2 regions of the Micromonospora sp. AKA38 genome follow, and region 2 is predicted to be linked to the other one. Evidence: riboswitches for the same ligand, from Rfam matches in the RefSeq annotation. Region 2 holds a riboswitch; the other holds the start of a gene.
What was found. A riboswitch is a leader RNA that binds a small molecule or an ion and turns the genes downstream of it on or off. The one in region 2 is predicted to bind S-adenosylmethionine.
Positions count from the first base shown of each region.

Region 1: linked by a shared signal. The riboswitch ahead of TPA0908_RS25285 (ABC transporter substrate-binding protein) and the one ahead of TPA0908_RS15515 (aminotransferase class V-fold PLP-dependent enzyme) in region 2 are both predicted to bind S-adenosylmethionine.

Region 1 covers NZ_BNEI01000005.1:1,867,972-1,871,784, reverse strand. The annotation lists gene TPA0908_RS25295 (amino acid ABC transporter ATP-binding protein) at 1-435, opposite strand, end outside; gene TPA0908_RS25290 (amino acid ABC transporter permease) at 432-1,211, opposite strand; gene TPA0908_RS25285 (ABC transporter substrate-binding protein) at 1,242-2,105, opposite strand; SAM riboswitch class IV at 2,349-2,459, opposite strand; gene TPA0908_RS25280 (PadR family transcriptional regulator) at 2,578-3,141, shown strand; gene TPA0908_RS25275 (acyl-CoA dehydrogenase family protein) at 3,138-3,813, shown strand, end outside.
Region 2 covers NZ_BNEI01000003.1:1,487,605-1,491,417, reverse strand. The annotation lists gene TPA0908_RS15520 (FUSC family protein) at 1-659, shown strand, start outside; gene TPA0908_RS15515 (aminotransferase class V-fold PLP-dependent enzyme) at 675-1,946, opposite strand; SAM riboswitch class IV at 1,991-2,112, opposite strand; gene TPA0908_RS15510 (PrsW family intramembrane metalloprotease) at 2,136-3,584, shown strand; gene TPA0908_RS15505 (hypothetical protein) at 3,642-3,809, opposite strand.

The DNA.
Region 1 (3,813 bases), on a different contig from region 2:
GGAGAGCTGCGCCGGCCGGGCGTCGGCCTTCGCGGCGAGCCCGACCAGGTCGAGTTGGGCGCGGGCCACCGCCTCCGCCTCGTCCCGGTCGAGCTTCTTCAGCTTCCGCAGCGCGAGCGTGACGTTGCGCAGCACGCTCAGGTGCGGGAAGAGGTTGAACTGCTGGAACACCATGCCGACGCGTTGCCGCAGCGCGTCCGGGTCGTCGCGCAGCACGCTGCGCCCGTCCAACAGCACGTCGCCCCGGTCCGGCTCGATCAGCCGGTTGATCGTGCGCAGCAGCGTGGACTTTCCGGAGCCGGACGGTCCGATCACGCAGGCGGTGCCGCCCCGGGCCACGTCCAGGTCCGCGCCGCGCAGCACCCGGTGCGCGCCGAACGCCAGGTGCACGTCGCGGACGGCGAGGCTGACCGAGGTGACGGTGCTGGTGCTCATCGCGGGTCCCTTCCGGTCGGGGTGACGCCGGCCGGCGTCAGGTCGGTGTCGGGCTCGGACGGCGGGGTGGCCGGGCGGCCCTGGCGCAGCCGCCGGTCCAGCCAGTTGACCGCGTGCGTCAGCGGCACGGTCAGCAGCAGGTAGCAGAGGCCGGCCAGCAGCAGCGCGGACTGGTTGCCGGTGTTCGCCGCGTAGTCCTGGCCGATCCGGAACAGCTCCCGCTGGCTGGCCAGCAGGCCGAGGAAGTAGACCAGGCTGGAGTCCTTGATCAACGCGATGAGCTGGTTGACCCAGGCGGGCAGCACCCGGCGTACGCCCTGCGGGATGATCACCAGTCGCATCGACTCGGCCCAGGAGAAGCCGAGCGCCCGGGCGCCCTCCAACTGGGCGGCCTCCACGCTCAGGATGCCGGCCCGGAAGATCTCGCCGAGGTAGGCGGCGGCGATGAGCGACAGCGCCAGCACGCCCAGCGGGTAGGGGTTCGGGCCCCAGACCTCCATGCCCAGCGGCGCCAGGCCGACGCCGATGAGCAGGATGGTGGCCGCGGCCGGCAGGCCGCGGAACACGTCGGTGTAGACCCGGGCCGGCCACCGCAACCAGCGGGTACGCGAGATGCCGGCGACCGCCAGCAGCATGCCCAGCACCGAGCCGAGCAGGGCGGCGGAGGCGGCCAGGATCAGCGTGTTCGGCAGCCCGACGGTCAGCATCTCGGGCAGCGCCTCGCGCATCGACCCCCAGTCGAAGAACGTCTCCCAGAGGGTGCTCAGTGGATCCATGTCCGCTCCGTCCGTCCCGCTCGTGCCCGGTTACCGGTTCGCAGAGGCCGCCGACGGCGACGGCACGGCGACCGATCCGCTGCCGGGGGTGAAGTCGGCCGGGATCGGCCGGCCCGGGTAGTACCGCGCCTGGAGGCGGCTCCAGGTGCCGTCGGCGATCACCTGGTCGAGGCCCTTGTCCAGCGCCTCGCGCAGCCTGTCGTTGCCCTTCGCCACCGCGTACGCCGTCGGCGCGGGGCTGAGCTGCTTCGCCGCGACCTTGATCTTGCCGGTGCTGTCGGCCGCGGACTTGTCGCCGATCTCGGCCGGGGCGATCCAGGCGTCGGCGGTGCCGGCCTTGAGCTGGTTGACCGCGCCGTTGTAGTCGGGCACCCGCACCGGGTTCAGCTTCTCCCTCGTGGCGAAGTCGTCCTGCACGGTGCCCTGGACCACCACCACGCGCTTGCCGGCGAGCTGGTCGAAGCCGGTGATCGCGGAGCCGGCCGGCACGTCCAGGCCGAAGTAGCCGAAGTCGTAGCCGTTGCCGAAGTCGACGGTCTTCTTCCGCGCCTCGGTGACCGTGATCGAGGAGCTGCCCACGTCGAACTTGCGTTTGTTGACCTGGGCGAGCAGCGCGGAGAAGTCGGTGCCGACGAACTCCACCCGCAGACCGACCTTCCCGGCGACGGCCCGCAGCAGGTCGTTGTCGAAGCCGGTGAACTCGCCGTCCTTGAGGAAGACGTTCGGCGGGGCGTCGGTGAGCGTGCCGGCCCGGATCACACCGGGTTGCAGCAGGCCGTACGGGTTGTCGGCCGCGTCGTCGGCCGACCCGCCGCAGGCGGTCAGCGCGGTGGCGGCGAGCACGGCGGCGGCGCCGAGCGCGGCCACGCGGGTCAGGGCGGTACGGATACGCACGATGTCTCTCCAGAGTGGACGGACACGCGGGACGCGTGCCGGTGCCGGCGCCGCCGGGCACGGCGAAGCCGGAAGGGTGGATCGGGAAAGGGTGGAGCGGTCGCTCAGCGCGCGTCGCGACAGCGGTCGCTGCACACCCGCATCAGGTCGACGTGGCGACGCGTGACCAGCATGAGGCGGGTCGGAACGAGGGGCGGTGCGAACATCGGGTCTCCCTGGCCGGTTGGTGCTGACCTGGGTGCCAGGCCACGCTTGCGCCGGCTGCGGCCGACGCCTGGTCCTCACCCGGAGCACCCCACCGTGGCGGAGGGTTGCCGGCCAGCGAGCCGGGGCTTGACGCTGGCGCTCATGACCTGCCGAAAGGCTAGCAGCACCGGTGCGCCGGTCGTCCAGCCGTTATGACCACCCTCACGGCCGTGCCTTACCGGGCGGGGTCTTGCTATGCAACAAAGTGCATAGCAAGATGACCGGCATGTCGCTGGAGCACGCCATCCTCGTCTCGCTGCTGGAGCAACCCGCCTCCGGCTACGAGCTGGCCCGTCGCTTCGACCGCTCGATCGGGCGCTTCTGGACCGCCACGCACCAGCAGATCTACCGGGTCCTCAAGCAGCTCGCCGAGGACGACCGGATCACCGGTGAGGAGATCGGTCAGGAGAGCCTGCCGGACAAGAAGCTCTGGTCGGTCACCCCGACCGGCCGGGCCGCGCTTGTCGGCTGGCTGCACGCCCCGGTGCGCCCGGAGGCGGTCCGGCACGAACTGGCGGTCAAGATCCGGGGCGCCGCGTTCGACGACGCGGCCGGGCGCGCGCTCCTGGTCGCCGAGGTCGAGCGCTATCGCGCCGACCACCAGACCGTCCTCGCCGGCTACCTGGCCGGCGAGCGCCGCGACTTCGGCTCCGCCGCACCCGACGCCCGGGCGGCGTTGCAGCACGTGGTGCTGCGCGGCGGCATCGCGTACGAGCGGATGGTGCTGGCCTGGCTGGACGACGTCCTGGCCACCCTCCGCGACCTCGACCCGGAAAGGCCCCCCGCGTGAGCGACCCGCTGCTGTTCCACCCGCACCACTACGACCCCGCCGACCTCGACGAGACCTCGCGGCGGCTGCTGCGCGCCACCATCGACTGGTTCGAGACCCGGGGCAAGCGCGCCCTGGTCGACAGCTACCACGCCCGCGAGTGGTATGGCGACTTCCTCGACTTCGCCGCCCGGGAACGCCTCTTCGCCACGTTCCTCACCCCGTCCGCCGACGGCGGCGACGACGCCGACAAGCGCTGGGACACCGCCCGCAACGCCGCGCTCAGCGAGATCCTCGGCTTCTACGGGCTCGGCTACTGGTACACCTGGCAGGTCACCGTGCTCGGCCTCGGGCCGGTGTGGCAGAGCGGCAACGCCGCCGCCCGGGCCCGCGCCGCCGAGCTGCTCGACCAGGGGCACGTGATGGCGTTCGGCCTCTCCGAGCGTCCGCACGGCGCCGACATCTACGCCACCGACATGCTGCTCACCCCCGACGGCGCGGGTGGGTTCCGGGCCACCGGCGGCAAGTACTACATCGGCAACGGCAACGTCGCCGGGCTGGTCTCGGTCTTCGGCCGGCGCGCCGACGTCGAGGGCCCCGAGGGGTACGTGTTCTTCGCCGCCGACAGCCGGCACCCGGCGTACCGGCTGGTCCGCAACGTGGTCGCCGCCCAGATGTACGTCTCCGAGTTCC
Region 2 (3,813 bases):
TGCTCCCGCTGAACCCGCTCCGGGTGATCAACCGGGCCGCCCGACCGGCGCTGGACCTGCTGGCCGCGCAGCTCGACGCGTGCGCCGAGGCGCTGCGTAACCGGGACCGGGGCGCGGCCCAGCGGGCGCTGTTCCGGCTCCGGGAGAACAAGGAGGAGCTGGCCGCGCTCAGCGAGGCGATCGAGGGCGCGAAGGAGACCATCACCATCTCGCCGGCCCGTTGGCACCGGCGCAGCGAGCTGACCCACTACGCGGAGGCGGCCGAGCCGATCGACCGGGCGATGCGCAACAGCGGCACGCTGATCCGCCGCGCGGTCACCATGATCGAGGACGAGGAGTCGGTCCCCGAGCCGATGCCCGACTCCATCGCCCACCTCGCCGAGTCGGTACGCCTGCTCCGGCACGAGTTCGCCGTCGGCGAGGAGCCGGAACAGGCCCGGGAGCGGGCGCTGCGGGCGGTCAGCGAAGCCGGCCGGGCGTACGCCGAGGGGGTCGGCTTCTCCGGCAGCGTGGTGATCGCCCAGGTGCGGACCGCCGCCAGCGACCTGATGGTGGCGTCCGGCATCGACCAGGAGGAGGCGAACCGCCTGGTCCGGCAGGCGTTTCACGGAAAGGACCAGCCCGCCGACGCGTCCCCCACCGCCCCTCCGGTCGGCTGACCGTCCCCACCCGGCTCAGCGCGGACCGGCCAGGGCGGCCAGCGCGGTCAGGAGGGTGTCGATCTCGTGGGCGGTGGTGCCCAGGCCGAGACTCGCCCGCAGCGCGGTGGACGGCAGGTCGGTGCGGGCCGAGCGGGCGGCGGCCTCGGTCAGCAGGCGGCGGGTCAGCGGATGGGCGCAGAACAGGCCGTCCCGCACGCCGATCCGGTGCCGGGCCGCCAGGTGCGCGGCCACCTCGGCGGAGTCCCGCCCGGCGACCACGAAGCTGACGATGCCCACCCGGGGCGCGTCCGGGCCGAACGTGCGCAGCTCCACCACGTCCGGCAGCGCGGCCAGGCCGGACCGCAGCCGGGACAGCAGCGCCTGCTCCCGGGCGTGCAGCGCGGTGCGGTCCGCCGCCGTGAACGCCGCGCAGACCGCCGCCAGCGCCACCGCGCCGAGCAGGTTCGGGGTGCCGCCCTCGTGCCGGGCCGGGCCGGTCACCCACCGCACCTCGTGGGTGGCCGCGCCGACGTGACCCGTGGCCCCGCCGCCGGCCAGGTACGGCGCGGCGGCGTCCAGCCAGTCCGCGCGCCCGACCAGCACGCCGGCGCCGAACGGGGCGTACAGCTTGTGGCCGGAGAGCGCCAGGTAGTCCACGTCCAGCGTGGCCACGTCGACCGGGGCGTGCGGGGCGAGCTGCGCGGCGTCGACCAGGACGCGCGCGCCGTACCGGTGGGCCACCCGGGCCAGCTCGGCGACCGGCCAGCACTCGCCGGTGACGTTGCTGGCGCCGGTCACCGCGACCAGCACCGGCCGGCCGGGACGGGCGTCGCGAGCCAGCTCGGCCAGCGCCAGGCTCAGCGACCGGACCGCGCCGGCCGGGCTGTCCGGCACCGGCAGCCGGACCGAGCCGCGCGGCCAGGGGAGCAGGTTCGCGTGGTGCTCCCCGCCGAACGTGACCACCGTGGTGCCGGCCGGCAGCGCCCGGGCCAGCAGGTTCAGCGCGTCCGTGGTGTTCCGGGTGAAGATCACGTGGTCGGTGGGGCGCGCGCCGACGAAGTCCGCCACGGTCTGCCGGGCCCGCTCGTAGGCAAGCGTGCAGCGTCGGGACAGCGCGCCCGCGCCGCGGTGCACGCTCGCGTACCAGGGCAGCAGCTCGGCCACCGCGTCGGCCGCGGCCCGCGCGCACGGCGCGCTGGCGGCGTGGTCCAGGTTGATCTCTCCCGGTACGCCGAGCACGCCGAGCGGGTCCGGCCGGACCGGAACGGGCAGCGTGGGGAGGGCGGATACGAGGGTGACGGTCATGGCGGAGCCTCCGGGTCACAGGGGACCCCGGGGTGCCGGGACGGGGTCCGCGCTTGCCCAGCACGCGACGCGGCGCTGGGCCCGGTCATCACCCGGGGCACCCCACCGCGAACTCGACGAGGGTTGCCGGCCAGCAAGCCGGGGCTTGACGCTGGCGCTCGTGACCTGCCCGGCAGCATAGCCGTCACGATGCGGCCGGACCAGTGGGGCGCGGGTGGCTACGCTGACCGCATGGCCGTCACCCCGCCCGGCGGAGCACCGCCGCCGCCCGCGCCCGCCGTCCCGCCACCCGGGGCGTCGACGCCGCGCATGCCGCTGCGCCGGCTCGGCTGGCGGCGCTTCCTGGCGCTGGCCGCGGTGGTGCTGCTGATCGCGGCCGGCGCGCTGTTCATGGTCTTCACGCTGGGCGAGAGCCTGGGCGCGGAGGCGCTGCTGGTCGGCGTGATCGCGGCGATCCTGCCGGTGCCGGTGCTGGTGTCCTGCTTCCTCTGGCTCGACCGTTACGAACCCGAGCCGCTGAAATACCTGATCTTCTGCTTCGCCTGGGGCGCGTTCGTCTCCACCGCCATCTCGCTGCTGGTCAACGAGACCGGCGCGCGACTGTTCGAGGACCGCGGGCTGCCCGCCGCGCTGACCGCCGTGCTCGTCGCGCCGTTCATCGAGGAGCTGACCAAGGCGGCCGGCCCGATCCTGCTGCTGATCTTCCGGCGCCGGGAGTTCTCCGGGATCACCGACGGGCTGGTCTACTGCGGGCTGTCCGCGGTCGGCTTCGCCATGGTCGAGAACATCCTCTACCTGGGCGGATACGGCTACCGCACCGGCGTGGAGGAGTACGGCCCGGCCACCGGCGCGCAGCAGGTGATCGCGATCTTCATCGTGCGGATCCTGCTCTTCGGCTTCGCCCACCCGCTGTTCACCTCGATGACCGGCGTCGGGCTGGGCGTCGCCGCCCGGACCGCCGACCGGCGGGTGCGGATCCTCGCCCCGCTCGCCGGCCTGCTGCTGGCCATGATGCTGCACGGCACCTGGAACCTGCTGCCGTCACTGGCCCAGGCCACCGGGCAGCAGGTGATCGTGCTCTACGGCTACCTCGGCGTCATGGTGCCCATCTTCTTCGGCATGGTGGGGCTGGCCGTCTGGCTGCGGGCCTGGGAGGGCCGGCTCACCGAGCGCACGCTGCCCGACTACGTCCGGGCCGGTTGGCTCACCCCGCCCGAGGTGGCGGCGCTGGGCAGCCTGGGCCGGCGGCACGCGGCCCGCACCTGGGCCCGGCGGGTGGCCGGCGACGGCGGCGTGAAGGCGATGCGCGGCTACCAGTTCGCCGCGACCCGGCTGGCGCTGCTGCGCGACGGGATGCGCCGGGGGCTGGACCGCAAGCCCGCCGAGCGGGACCGGACGGCACGGGAGGAACGGGAGCTGCTGGAGGCGATCGCCGCGTACCGGTCGTTCTTCGTCGGTCGTGACCCGCAGGCGCCGGTCGGGGTCTGGGACGGGCAGCGCTACCACCTGCGGTTCCCGGACGGTTCCCGGCGGACCGTCGAGGCACCGGACGAGCCGGTGGTGCCGATCCCGGTGGTGCTGGCCCCGCCGCCCCCGCCCCCGGGCCACGGCCCGCACGCCTGGCACCCGCACGGCTGAGCCCGGCCCGCTGTCGCGCGCGGCTGAGCCGCCTTGCGCGCGCCGGCCCGGGCGGGGTCAGGCCATCAGGCCGGTGAGGAAGTCGCCGAGCCCCTGGGCGATGGCCATCAGCGCGGCCCCGATCCCCCGGAACAGCTGCGCCGCGCCGTCCGGCCGGAACGCCATGAAGTAGATCAGGAACGCGAGGAACCCCCAGGCGAGAATCCTCTTGATCACGATCGGCATGGTC